2 regions of the Pseudomonas sp. GW821-FHT02C04 genome follow, and region 1 is predicted to be linked to the other one. Evidence: riboswitches for the same ligand, from Rfam matches in the RefSeq annotation. Region 1 holds a riboswitch; the other holds the start of a gene.
What was found. Region 1 has a riboswitch for manganese ahead of AC07VV_RS28500 (TMEM165/GDT1 family protein). Riboswitches for the same ligand answer to the same signal wherever they lie in the genome.

Region 1 (6,904 bases):
AGTCCGGGCCGGGGCTGGCGACGGCCAGCAGGTGGATCAGTGCAACGGTCAAGAACTCGGTCCAGTACATGGGGGCTCCTTTCGGCCAAGCGTAACGTTTTGTTTCATCTGGTAGGCTCGGCAGATTACGCCTTCCCTTCAAAGCACAACAGGTACAGTTGATGACGAACGCCCACCGCGCCGTATTCCTCGATCACCCTTCCCTGGACCTCGGTGACCTTGACCTCGCGCCGTTGCGCGCCTGCTTCAGCGACCTGCAACTGTTCGCCCAGACACTGCCTGCGCAGGTTGCCGAACGCCTGCAAGGCGCGACCGTGGCCATCAGCAACAAGATCCTGATCGATGCCGCCGCCATGGCCGCCAATCCACAACTGAAACTGATCCTCATCACCGCCACCGGCACCAACAACGTCGATCTGGCCGCCGCCCGCGCCCACGGCATCACTGTGTGCAACTGCCAGGGTTACGGCACACCGTCGGTGGCGCAACACACGATCATGCTGTTGCTCAACCTCGCCACGCGGCTGGCGGACTATCAGAAAGCCGTCGGCGAAGGACGCTGGCAGCAGGCGAAACAGTTCTGCCTGTTGGATTACCCGATCGTCGAGCTGGAGGGCAAAACCCTCGGCCTGCTCGGGCACGGCGAACTCGGCGGCGCGGTCGCGCGTCTGGCCGAAGCCTTTGGCATGCGCGTATTGCTGGGGCAGATTCCGGGGCGCCCGGCCCGTCCGGATCGTCTGCCGCTGGAAGAACTGCTGCCACAGATCGATGCCCTCACCCTGCACTGCCCGCTCAATGAACACACCCGGCATTTCATCGGTGCCCGCGAACTGGCGTCCATGAAACCCGGCGCTTTTGTGGTCAACACCGCCCGTGGCGGGCTGATCGACGAACAGGCCCTGGCCGATGCCTTGCGCAACGGTCATCTGGGCGGCGCGGCCACCGATGTGCTCAGCGTCGAGCCACCGACTAATGGCAATCCACTGTTGGCTGCCGACATCCCGCGCCTGATCGTCACCCCGCATAACGCCTGGGGCAGTCGCGAAGCGCGGCAGCGGATCGTCGGCCAACTGGTGGAAAACACCCAGGCGTTCTACAGCGGTAAGGCGCTGCGGGTCGTCAGTTGATAAACTGCGGCACTTTTTTTCACAGGAGCAGTTATGGATCCGCGCAGTGAAGTACTGCTTCGTCAGGTCGAGTTATTCCAGGGTTCGCTGTTGTTGGCCGGTCTGCCCGCCGACGATCTGCTCGGGCGCCTGCCCAACGCCTTTGGCTGGTGCTGGCATGCCGGCGATCAGGCGGCGCTCGATGCGCGCTTTGAAGGCCGCAGCCATTTCGGCGTCAACGTGCCGGAGCGCGAGTTCGACAGCGCGGTGGTGTTCCTGCCCAAGTCCAAGGACCTGACCGATTACATCCTCAACGCCGTGGCCTCACGCCTGGCCGGGCGCGAAGTGTTTCTGGTCGGGGAAAAGCGCAGCGGCATCGAAGGTGCCTCCAAGCAACTCAACCCGTTCGGCAAGCCACGCAAGCTCGACAGCGCGCGTCATTGCCAACTCTGGCAAGTGACGATAGCCAACGCCCCTGAAGCCAAATCCCTGGAAAGTCTGGCGCAGACTTATGAGCTGCCACTGGCCGAAGGCCCGCTGAAAGTCATCAGCCTGCCGGGCGTCTTCAGCCATGGCCGACTGGATCGCGGCAGCGCCCTGCTGCTGGAGCATCTGGACAAACTGCCGAGCGGTCACCTGCTGGATTTCGGTTGCGGTGCCGGCGTGCTTGGCGCGGCGGTCAAACGTCGCTACCCGCACAATCAGGTCACATTGCTCGACGTCGACGCCTTCGCTGCCGCCAGCAGTCGCCTGACTCTGGCAGCCAACGGTCTGGAAGCCGACGTGTTGACCGGTGACGGAATCGACGCTGCGCCGATGGGTTTGAACGCGATTCTGAGCAACCCACCGTTCCACGTCGGCGTTCACACCGACTACTTCGCCACCGAGAACTTGCTGCGAAAAGCGGCCAAACATCTGAAAAACGGCGGCGAACTGCGTCTGGTGGCGAACAGTTTCCTGAAGTACCAGCCACTGATCGAAGAGCATCTGGGCGTGTGCGCGATCAAGGCCGAAGGCAATGGTTTCCGGATTTACCGGGCCAAACGCGGCTGAAAATTAGCACTTGCCGAATGGATTCTGCCTAGGCAGAATCCGCTCCGTCCTAGGGGAGTAGTCTCCCACGAGCACCATGCTCGTCCGGCATACGTCAACATACTTGATCCTCAGATCATGGCGTATGCGACCCAAGCGTCCGCAGCAGACGGATCGCAGGGTTTGACAAGACCTATGACACGCACACCTTACCCGGGGCGGGAAGGCTGTACGTGTCATAGCCGTGTCGACCCGCCCCTTAGGAAATCCTGATGCTGGACTCGTTACTCGTTCCCACCGCAATCGTTGCCTTGGCCGAAATCGGCGACAAGACGCAACTGCTCGCGCTGATTCTCGCCGCTCGCTTTCGCAAACCCTGGCCGATCATTGCCGGTATCGTCGCTGCGACCCTGGCCAACCACGCGGCAGCCGGTGCGGTAGGCGCCTGGTTCGGCAGCTTCTTCTCCGATGCGGTCCTGCACTGGATTCTCGCCGCGAGCTTCACCGCAACCGCCCTGTGGACGCTGGTGCCGGACAAGATGGATGACGATGAAGCCAGCACCGCCCGCAAGTTCGGGCCGTTCCTGACCACCCTGATCGCATTCTTCCTCGCGGAAATCGGTGACAAGACCCAGATCGCCACCGTGATGCTGGCCGCGCAATACCCGGAACTGTGGCTGGTGATCATCGGCACTACGCTCGGCATGTTGATTGCCAACGTACCGGTGGTTCTGGCGGGTAACTTTGCCGCAGACAAATTGCCATTGACCCTGATCCGTCGCCTCGCGGCTTCGGCATTCATGATTCTGGCAATCGTCGCGGTGTACAAGGCGATGCAGAGCAGCGGCTGGGTTTAATCATGCCAACGCCACTCGTTCCCACGCTCTGCGTGGGAACGCAGCCGGGGACGCTCTGCGCCCCGATGGAACGCGGAGCGTCCCTTGAGGCATTCCCACGCGGAGCGTGGGAATGATCACCTTAGCCGCACTGAAGGAATATCAGGACTTTGGCGCTTTTTCGTAAAGCGGCATGACCTTCGGAATGGCCGCCTGCAACGAGGCGATCCGGCTGGAGGATGCCGGGTGAGTGCTCATGAACTCTGGTGGCGCGCCTTCGGACGCCTTGCTCATCTTGTTCCACAAGGTGATCGCGGCGTTCGGGTTGTAGCCGGCGCGAGCGGCCAGTTCCAGGCCGATCAGGTCGGCTTCGTTTTCGTTGGCACGGCTGTTGGGCAGCGTCATCCCGTAGTTGGCCACGGTGTCGGCCAGCGCCAGGCTGTCCTGACCCAGACCGAGCAACGCACCGGCGCCCTGCTTGGCCATCTCGATGCCATAGGCCTTGGACATTGCTTCACGACCGTGCTCGCGCAGGGCGTGGGCGATTTCATGGCCCATGACCGCGGCGATTTCATCGTCGGTCAGTTTCAGGCTGTCGATCAGCCCGGTGTAGAAAATGATCTTGCCGCCAGGGCCGCAGTTGGCGTTGAGTTCGTCACTCTTGATCAGGTTCACTTCCCACTGCCACTGCGCGGCATCCGGACGGAAGTTCGGCGCCTGGGCGATCAGACGGTTGGCAATCGCCTGAACCCGCTTGGCTTCGTTGCTGGTCTTGTCCAGCACACCTTTGCTGGACGCCTCGCCAACGGTCTTCTGATAGGACTGGGCATACATCTGGTCGACCTCTTGCGAGGACAGCATGCTGAACATGTACTGCTTGCGCTCCACGCCCACGGCACCGCCGCTGGTGGTGTTGACCGACTGACAACCGGCCAGCAACAGCGCCGCGCTCAGTGCACTTACAACCAAAGTCTTGTTCATTCAAAAGCTCCCTGAAAACATGCCGCGTATCCTAGGCGGGTAATTGTATCGACGCCAGATACAACAGACGTGATGCACCTGTTTTCAGAAGACACCGCTCGGCCCTGTAGGAAAAAATTCACATCCGCCGACAAGCCCTCTGCAACTGCGTCGCACACTGATCCATTTGCGACATCCACCTTCAATTGCTCGCACTTCGCCTCATGGCGCAATAGTGGCTGCCGATACAGCAGCGCAGATGTCCTCTTGCGTGCGGAGCTTCCATGAAATTCAAGTCGATCCAGTTTTCCGTGGCGGCCCTGGCCGGCGCCATCGTTCTCAGCGTGGTGGCTGCGCTGGTGCTGTATGCGCTGTTTTCCGGCGCCCGCACTCAAGAGATGGTCCAACAACGGACACAAGCCCAGTTCGAACAAGTCATCGAACAACGCCTGACCTCGCTGGCGCAGACCCAGGTCAGCCAGATCCAGCGCGAGCTGGAAGCGCCGCTGCTGATTGCCGGCGGACTGGTGCGGGTCAACGCCCTGCTCGGCACGCCAGGCGCCGATGGCCAGCCACGACTGACCGTCAGCCGCGAGCAACTGATCAGCCTGATCAAGGAAAACGTCGAGAAAAACCCAAAGATTCTCGGCACCTACATCGGCTGGGAAAAGAACGCACTGGACCACAATGACGCGGCTTATGTCGGCACCAGCGTGGTCGGCATCGACGCCGCCAACGGGCGCTTCTTGCCGTGGTGGTTCCGCAACGAGGACGGCACACTCGGCCTGGACAAACTGGTGGACGTCGACGACCAGAAAGTCCTGTCCACCGGCGTGCGCGCCAGCGAGTACTACCTGTGCTCGAAAGAAACCAAAAAATCCTGCGTGATCGATCCGGCGCCCTACAAGGTCGGCGACAAGATCGTCATGCTCGCGTCCTTCATTGAACCGATCATGCTCAACGGCGCGTTCCAGGGCATCGTCGGCGCCGACCTGTCGGTGAACTTCATTCAGGAAATGCTCCTGGGCGCGAACCAGAAACTGTACAGCGGCGCCGGGCAAATGGCCCTGATCGGCGGCAACGGCCGGATCGTTGCCTACACCAAGGACCCGAGCAAATTCGGCGAGAAGGTCAGCGACATCCTCGACGCCCAGCAGATTGCCAACATGGCCAATCTCAAGCGCGGCGAAGTGACCTACACCGTCAATAAGGAGTCGGGCCGGATCGAACTGTACCTGCCATTCGGCATCGGTCAGACCGACGCACGCTGGACGCTGATGCTGCAACTGCCGCTCAACGCGGTGATGGCCGACCTGCAGAAACTCCAGGGTGACCTCGACGCCCAGCGCAAATCCGACACCTTCGGCATGGCCATGGTCGGCCTGATCATCGCCGGCCTCGGCCTGTTGGTGATCTGGCTGGTGGGCCACGGCATCGCCCGACCGCTGAAGCAAATGGTGACCATGCTCGATGACATCGCCCAGGGCGAAGGCGACCTGACCCGTCGCTTGAGCAGTGATCGCAAAGACGAACTTGGCTCAATCGCCAAAGGCTTCAACACCTTCCTCGCGAAGTTGCAGGCGATGATCACACAGGTAGTGACGTCGGTGCAGAGTGTCAGCGATTCGTCGGAGCACACGGCGGACATCGCGATCCGCACCAATATCGGCATACAGAAGCAGATGGCCGAGATTGATCAGGTCGCCACCGCCGTGCAGGAAATGACCGCCACTGCCCAGGACGTGGCGCGCAACGCGACCCAGGCCGCGCAAGCCGCCAGCCATGCCGATCAGGCTGCCAGCCAGGGGATGCAGATCGTGCGCGACACGTCGAATTCGATCGGCGTGCTGGCCGTGGAAATCGGCAAGGCGGTGGACGTGGTGCAGACGCTGGCCAAGGACAGCGAAAACATCAACGCGATCCTCATCGCCATTCGCGGGATCGCCGAGCAGACCAACCTGCTGGCCCTCAACGCGGCCATCGAAGCCGCCCGTGCCGGTGAGCAGGGACGCGGGTTTGCCGTGGTGGCCGACGAGGTGCGCAACCTGGCGCAGAAAACCCAGAAAGCCACCGAAGAAATCCAGAGCATGATCCAGCAACTGCAACAGGGCACCCGCGATGTGGTGCGGGTCATGGAAGACAGCCAGAACCGCACCGACGAAAGCGTGCAGCACGCGGCCAAGGCAGCCGAAGCGCTGGAGACCATCACCCAGGCGGTGTCGGTGATCAACGACATGAACACCCAGATCGCCAGCGCCGCCGAAGAACAGAGCGCGGTGGCCGACGACATCAACCGCAACGTGATCAACATCGGTCAGGTGGCGAATGAAGTGGCGGGCGGTGCGGACGAGTCGAGTTCGGCGAGTGCGGATTTGACCAAATTGGCGGAGCAGCAGCGACGGTTGATCAATCAGTTCAAGGTCTGATCAATCAGGCCGGAGTCAGGCACTCCGGCCCGTTGAGTTTCGGATCATTGACCATGTTCGCCAGCACCCGCTCGCGCAAGGCGGCGGGTTCGCTGGCGAGCAGGCCTTGCAGGACATGCAACGGCGTCTCGGGATCGAGCCACGCCGCCTGCCCTGCCTCATCGAGAATCAACGGCCGGCGCTGACTGGCCGCCGGTTGAGTGATCACCGCGGTGCTCAGCCAGACCTGCTCCTGCACCGGATACGCTTCCCAGATCGCCGCGAAAAACAGCGAAGAGCCTTCCCCCGGCGTCAACCAGTACGGTCGCTTGCGCGTGGTGCCGCGCCATTCGTAAAAGCCGTTGGCCGGCAGCAGGCAACGGCGCAGGCGCAGGGCTTCGCGAAACATCGGTTGTTCGGCGACGGTTTCGGCCCGGGCATGGGCCGGAGTGCGCGACAAATCAGTCAGCCACGGCGGCGTCAGGCCCCAACGGGCGCGGGCCAGCGTGCGCTGGCCATCGGCTTCGGCGCGCAGCATAAGCACCGAATCATTGGGGGAAATGTT
Region 2 (6,904 bases), on a different contig from region 1:
CGAACGTTCGGCCGTGGTGCATTGCGGGCCGGCGACGGCCAGGGGGCTGGCGACAATCAGGGACAACAGCACAAGTTTGCGCATGAAAGCACTCTCGCTGGATGGGAAAGGCCCCACTGTGCAAAACCAAGCTTAACGAAAGCTTAGTTGGCAACGAGTCGTAACATCTTCGCCGGCTCAGGGGCTGCCACGGCAGCAAGGCGAGCGGCATGATGCCGCCGAACACGCGCCCGATTTCCTACAGAGAAAATGCCATGCGCCTACTTCTGGTCGAAGATGACCGCGCCCTCGGCCAGGGCATCCGCGTCGCCCTGAGCAACGAGGGCTACACCCTCGACTGGCTGCAGGACGGCGTCAGTGCGTTGCATGCATTGCGCAGCGAAAGCTTCGATCTGTTGCTGCTTGACCTCGGACTGCCAAGGCTCGACGGTCTGGCGCTGCTGCAACAATTGCGTGCCACCCAGCACGATTTGCCGGTGCTGATCCTCACCGCCCGCGATGGCACCGCCGAACGCATCGCCGGGCTGGATGCCGGCGCTGACGATTATCTGGTCAAGCCATTCGATGTCGACGAGCTCAAGGCGCGCATCCGCGCTTTGTTGCGGCGCAGTCAGGGCCGTGCGCAACCGGTGCTGGAACACGCAGGCGTCTGCCTCGACCCGATCAGTCAGCAAGTCACCTGGCGCGGCAGCACGGTGGTGGTCACGCCGATGGAATATCAGTTGTTGCATCAACTGATGGCGCGTCCCGGCAAGGTCGTCACCCGCGAGCGCCTGTCGCTTACGCTGTACGGCTGGCAGGAACGGGTCGAAAGCAACACCCTGGAAGTGCTGATCCACAATCTGCGCAAGAAACTCTCCGCCGAACTGATCCGCACGGTGCGCGGCGTGGGTTACGTCGTGGAGCTCAAACCATGAACTCGATACGCGCGCGGATTCTGCTGCCGGTGCTGATGATCGTGCTGCTCGGCGATGTGCTGATCAGTTGGGCAGTGTTGCGCTACAGCCACCATGAAATCGAAGAAATCTACGACGCCCAGCTGGCGCAAGGTGCGCGCCTGCTGCAAGGCGTGCTGGCCCAGCGTGCACCCGGCGACAACGATTGGGAGCGTCTGCATCAGGCCTTCGACGAGGCGATGAGCCGGGTCGGCGATGGCGAAGCGGCGCATCCCTACGAGACACGGCTGACGTTTCAGGTCTGGCGCAACGACGGCCAGTTGCTGATGCGTTCAGCCGAGGCCCCGATTCTGGATGCGCCGCCCGCCACCCTCGGCGCCCATGACCTGATGGAAAACGGCCGCGACTGGTGCGCCTTCCTGCTCCAGGATCCGCGACAAGGCCTGTTGATCTGGGTCGGCGAACGCGACGACATCCGCCAGGATCTGATCACCCGCATCGTCGGCCATACCTTGTGGCCGAGCCTGATCGGCGTGCCGCTGCTGACCATCTTGATCTGGCTGACCATCGGCTGGGGTTTGCAGCCGCTGCGGGCCATGGCCCGGTCGATTCGTGGCCGCAACACAGACACCTTGAAACCTCTGCACCTGAGTCCCCTGCCCCAGGATTTGGAGCCGATGCAGACCGCGCTCAACCGCTTGCTGCAACAGATCGATAACCTGCTGGCCCGTGAACGGCGCTTTATCGCTGACGCGGCCCACGAGCTGCGCACGCCGCTGGCGATCCTGCGGATTCACGCGCAGAACGCGCAGTTGGCCAACACCCCGCAACAGCGCGAAGAAGCGCTGGAATTTCTGGTCAGCGCCGTGGACCGCGCCACGCGCATCGCCAGCCAGTTGCTGACCATGGCGCGCATCGAACCGCGTCTGGCGTCCCCGCAAAACTCCCGCGTCGAACTGACCGCGCTGGTGCGCGAGGAGCTGGCCGAGCTGACGCCGCTGGCATTGGAAAAAGACGTCGAGCTGATCCTCGACAGCGACCACCACTGCCCGGTCGACACCGATCCGGTGGCGTTGGCCATCGCTCTGCAAAATCTGGTAACCAATGCGCTGAACTTCGCGCCCCCCGGCAGCGAAGTGCGGATTCAGGTGCAACCACAGGCTTGCGGTTCGGTGTCGATCAGCGTCGAAGATGCCGGCCCCGGCATCGATGAGCAGCAATATGCGCGTTTGTTCGAACGCTTCTACAGCGAGGGTCACGCCAATGGCGCGGGGCTGGGACTGGCCATCGTGCAGATGATCGTAAGCAAGATCGGCAGCACTTTGCAGCTGTACAACCGACCTCAGGGCGGGCTGTGCGCCGAGCTGCGGATCCCTCCCGGATCAGCAAAACCTGCGCAGGGCGTTTAACGAAATTTTCATGTTTGCCTGCCTATGATCCGGGCCTTCGTTGGGGAGTAACCTGCTTCCGAGCCCCTCGGAAGCGTTCGTATCAACATATTCGGCAACATGCCGTGGTGCGAACACCTTCTGGTTGGTGAGACCGACGACACATCCATGCCGAAAGTCGGGCGTGTGGTTGTGTCGTTGACTCATGGCCCGACTGGAAGTATTGCCCGTGAATCCTGTTTCCCTGATCTTCCTCGCACTCGCCATGTCCACGGATGCCTTCGCGGCCGCCATCGGCAAGGGCTCCAGCCTGCACAAACCTCGCCTCACCGAAGCCCTGCGTACCGGTCTGATTTTCGGTGTCATCGAAGCGATCACCCCGATCATCGGCTGGCTCATCGGCCAGGCCGCCACCCGCTGGGTGGAAGACTGGGACCACTGGATCGCCTTCACCCTGCTGATCGCGCTCGGTCTGCATATGATCTACAACGGCCTCAAGCATGAGGAAGCCGAAGAAGAAAAACCGGGGCAGCACTCATTCTTCATTCTCGCGGTCACTGCCTTCGCCACCAGCATCGACGCACTGGCGGTCGGCGTCGGCCTGGCGTTTGTCGATGTGAACATCTGGGTAGCCGCCGCTGCCATTGGCCTGGCGACCATGACCATGGTCACTATTGGCGTGATGCTGGGTCGGGTGCTGGGCACCGTGGTCGGCAAGCGTGCGGAAATCGTCGGCGGTGTGGTGCTGATGATCGTCGGCGCGACAATTCTCTACGAACACCTTACGGCCTGATCCCGAATGCCGGTGTCAGGGCGTCTGCAAACGCCCCGGCACCGGTGCAGAGGTCGGCGCACCGCTGGATGGCGCATCGATTTCATCCAGGCTCAAGTGCGCGGTCTCCTTGAGGAAGAACGAGCAGACCGCCACGATCCCCAGTGCCACCGCTCCGTAAACTGCTACGCCAAACGCATCGTGGTTGTTGGCGATCAGAATGGCCGTGGCCACACTCGATGCCGTCCCGCCTCCCAGCGCGGCACCGATCTGGTACGCCGCCGACATCCCTGAATAACGCATGTCCCGTGGGAACTGCTCGGCCAGAAACGCCGGGATCGGCCCTTGCGTTGCGCCCATGAAGGCACCGATCACGATGTAGGCGAGCGTGGAGATCAACAGGCTTTTCAAACCCACCAACGGGAAGAACATGAAGAACCCGACCGCCATGATGAATGCCCCCAGGATCATCACCTTGCGCCGGCCGATTCGGTCGGACAGCAAGGCAAACAGCGGCGCGGTGATGACGATGGCAACCGACAGCGCGATGTCGAAAATCAGTGCGTCGGTGCTGCCATAGCCCAGTTGTGTGGCGTAGGACAGGAAGAACGTGCTGCCGATGTAGGCGATGGTCACGTAGCCAAACGCGATGCCGGTGCACAGCAACATGGCCCGAGGTCGCGCACGCAACGCTTCAATCAACGGCATGCGCCCGTGGACGTTCGGCTCATTGAGCGACTGCGCCGGTTTCTGCAACCGCGCATAGAGCCCGACCAGCACCAGCACGCCGCCCAGCCAGAACGGAATGCGCCAGGCAAAACCGGCAAGGTCATCGTTCGCCACCACGCTGACCACGGCGAACACCGCCGAGCCGAGAATCCCGCCAATGCCGATGCCCATGCTGGTGAAACTGCCCCACAGCCCTCGACGCCCCACGGGTGCCGACTCGATGCCGAACAACGCGGCACCGCCCCACTCGCCCCCGGCGGCAAAACCCTGCACCAGTCGCAACAGCACCAGTAACGCCGGCGCACCCGCGCCGATTGTTGCGTATCCCGGCAAACAGCCGATCAGAAAGGTGCTGAGCCCCATCAACGACAAGGTGATGACCAGCATTTTCTGGCGGCCGAGCTTGTCGCCGTAATGCCCGAACACCATGCCGCCCAACGGTCGGGCGAAGAACCCCGCGCCGAACGCGCCAAAGGCAACGAGGGTTGCGGTGAGCGGGTCCATCTGCGGGAAAAACACCTTGGGGAAGACCAGCGCGGCGGCGGTGCCGTAGATCACGAAGTCATAGAACTCCAGGGCGGTGCCCATGCCGGAGACGAAGAAGGTTCTCAGTGCCGACGGTGAACCCGTCGTGCGTTCAGGGTGACTGGCCATGTGGGGTGCTCCTCTTGTTGTTGTTTTTCGGGGCGTTGCTTCAGGGTTTCAGAAACGCTGGTAACCGTTGCGGGCCAGCTGTTTCGGGTTGCCGGCGGCGAATTCGAGCACGCATTGTTCAGTGTCGATGCCGATGGTCAGCAAGGTTTCCCAGCGCTCGGTGGCCGGCATGCTCAAGTCGGGGTGGAAGCAGATCGGTGCTTCCTCGCCGGCCGCGCCGCACATGGCATCGGCCCGAAGTATCAGGTCGCCCTCGGTCATGCCGCTCAGCAAGGCGTTCACATGGTCGATGCGGGCGTAGGTGGTCGAGGCGTCCGGCGTGCGTTCGCCAGCGCTCAGGCTCGGATCGAGGAAATGGTTGGTGTGGGTGATCCAGCCTTCGGCGTTCGGCAACACCACGGCTGTGGCGGCTGGCGACAGCTCGATGCTGGCGGCACGAAGGGTCGAGTCGGCGCGGGAGAACACCGTCAACACCGTGGACGCGCTGACCCGTGCCGAGCGCGCCAGTTCGATGGCTTCATCGACGCTGCGCGCCTGCTCCAGAATCCGTCGCGCAATCGCATGCACCGGTACACCGGCGGCGCCGTTGTCGCTGGCATGGTGAAGAATGTTGAAGTGCAGCCCGAGCCCGGCGCTGTTCACGCCGATCTTGCCGAGCATGCCGAATTCGGTGAACAGCTTGACGGTCATCCCGGTGTCGGTGGTGAGTTGCAGGATCAGGCCGTTGGGTACCAGCGTGTCGTGCCAGTCCCAGGTCTGGATGGTTTTCGGTGTTTGCGGGCCATGGGGGGCGAACACTGCGGTCGAGCATTCGCCCTCGGTGGACGGCATCACCGCGAGGATTTCGGTGCGGGCGTTCAAGGCCGCGAGTTGCCACAGCGGCAAGTCGGCGCCTTCGGCCATGGCGACGATTTCCTCGGCCAGCGCCGGGCTCCAGTCTTCCAGGGCTTGCAGGCTGGCGTCGCCGATAGCGCGTACTTGCTGTGGCGGGATGTCGAGTTGATTGAAAAAGTCGAGATACAGCGCAACGGTCTGGCGAATCTGCGCGCTGAAGGCGTCACCGATCTGGTGCCCACGGGTTTGCGGGTTATGGGTGTCTGTGACGAAGCAATGAAGGTTCACGAAAGGGTTTCCTTTTTTAGCGTTGTAATCGGAGTACGGCTTACGGCTGGCGGCGATAGATTTCGCGGCCGGCGAAGAAAGTGTTGAGTACCTGGGTGTCGCGCAGGGCTTCGGGGGCGACCGTGAACACATCGCGGTCGAGCACGATCAGGTCGGCCTGCTTGCCGGGTTTGAGCGAGCCGATGCTGTCTTCAAGGCGCAGAACCTTGGCCGCATTCAGGGTGTAGGCCTGGAACATGACCTGGCGGTCGATGTCTTCGGCGGCGTTGAGTACGCCTTTCGGGCCCTTGCGGCTGACGGCCTGGTAAATGGCTTTCCACGGTTCGGGCGTGGTGATCGGCCAGTCGCTGGCACCGGCAATGGTGGCGCCCTGCTTGAGCAGCGAGCGCGCCGGATAGGTGTACATGAAGGCCATGGCGCTGACGTAGGGCTTGACCAGATCCATGCTCGATTCATCGGCGCTGGCCCAGTACATCTGCATCGACGCGATGACGTTCAGCGCCTTGAACCGGGCGAATTCTTTCGGGTTGACCATCTGCAAATGGGTGATCGAATGAGCGATGCCACTCTGGCGATCCTTGCGCGCCTGCTCGATGCCATTGAGTGATTCGCGCACCGCACGGTCGCCGATGGCGTGGATGTGCACCAGCCAGCCACGGGCGTCGGCGGCACTGACCAGTTCGCCAAAGTGCGCCGGGTCGATCAGCAGCTCGCCGGATTTTTTCGAGTTCTTGTAAGGCTCAAGCATCGCTGCACTTTGCGCGGGCGATTCGGCCACGCCGTCGGCGAACACCTTGATGCCTGGCAGCGTCAGGTTGTGCACGCCGAGGGACTGCTGGCGCACCTTGTCCAGCTCATCGAGGTCAGCGGGGGTGGCTTTCGAATCGGCCATCAGCAACGCGGCGACATGGGCGGTGAGTTCGCCGTTTTCCGAGAGTTTCCGGTAGGTCGGCAGCACGCCCAGCGAGTCGTTTTTCACGTCTGCCCCGGGCAGTTCATTGGCCAGCGGATCCATCCACCCGGTGATGCCCAGGCTTTTGTAGTACTCCAGCGCGGCGCGACCGCCCGCCAGCAACGCTTCATCGGTCGGCGGCGGCAACAGGGCCTGCACCGGATAGAGCCCGGCATCCACCATAAAGCCGTTTGGTTGCCCGTTTGGGTGATGACCGAGGGTGTCTTTCTCTTCGGGTTTGAGGGCCTGAATGCGCGCCGCATCGATGCCGGCACGTTTGAGCATCGCCCGATTCGCCCAGCCGGTGTGCAGGTCCCAGCCCAGCAGCAACAACGGCTGATCGGCCCACTCGCCCTGATTGAAACGCTGCTCCAGCGCGTCAGTCTGGTTC

Region 2: linked by a shared signal. The riboswitch ahead of mntP (manganese efflux pump MntP) and the one ahead of AC07VV_RS28500 (TMEM165/GDT1 family protein) in region 1 are both predicted to bind manganese.

What each region holds. Positions count from the first base shown of each region.
Region 1 is NZ_JBWKVT010000011.1:65,878-72,781, reverse strand. It holds gene AC07VV_RS28515 (LysE family translocator) at 1-70, opposite strand, end outside; gene AC07VV_RS28510 (2-hydroxyacid dehydrogenase) at 162-1,127, shown strand; gene AC07VV_RS28505 (methyltransferase) at 1,161-2,159, shown strand; yybP-ykoY riboswitch at 2,199-2,323, shown strand; gene AC07VV_RS28500 (TMEM165/GDT1 family protein) at 2,411-2,995, shown strand; gene AC07VV_RS28495 (M48 family metallopeptidase) at 3,137-3,955, opposite strand; partial or broken gene AC07VV_RS28490 (methyl-accepting chemotaxis protein) at 4,219-5,505, shown strand; gene AC07VV_RS28485 (methyl-accepting chemotaxis protein) at 5,518-6,360, shown strand; gene AC07VV_RS28480 (SOS response-associated peptidase) at 6,365-6,904, opposite strand, start outside.
Region 2 is NZ_JBWKVT010000001.1:540,594-547,497, reverse strand. It holds gene AC07VV_RS02365 (PepSY domain-containing protein) at 1-84, opposite strand, end outside; gene AC07VV_RS02360 (response regulator) at 255-917, shown strand; gene AC07VV_RS02355 (ATP-binding protein) at 914-2,305, shown strand; yybP-ykoY riboswitch at 2,335-2,506, shown strand; gene mntP (manganese efflux pump MntP) at 2,514-3,077, shown strand; gene AC07VV_RS02345 (MFS transporter) at 3,093-4,439, opposite strand; gene AC07VV_RS02340 (C45 family autoproteolytic acyltransferase/hydrolase) at 4,488-5,561, opposite strand; gene AC07VV_RS02335 (amidohydrolase) at 5,602-6,904, opposite strand, start outside.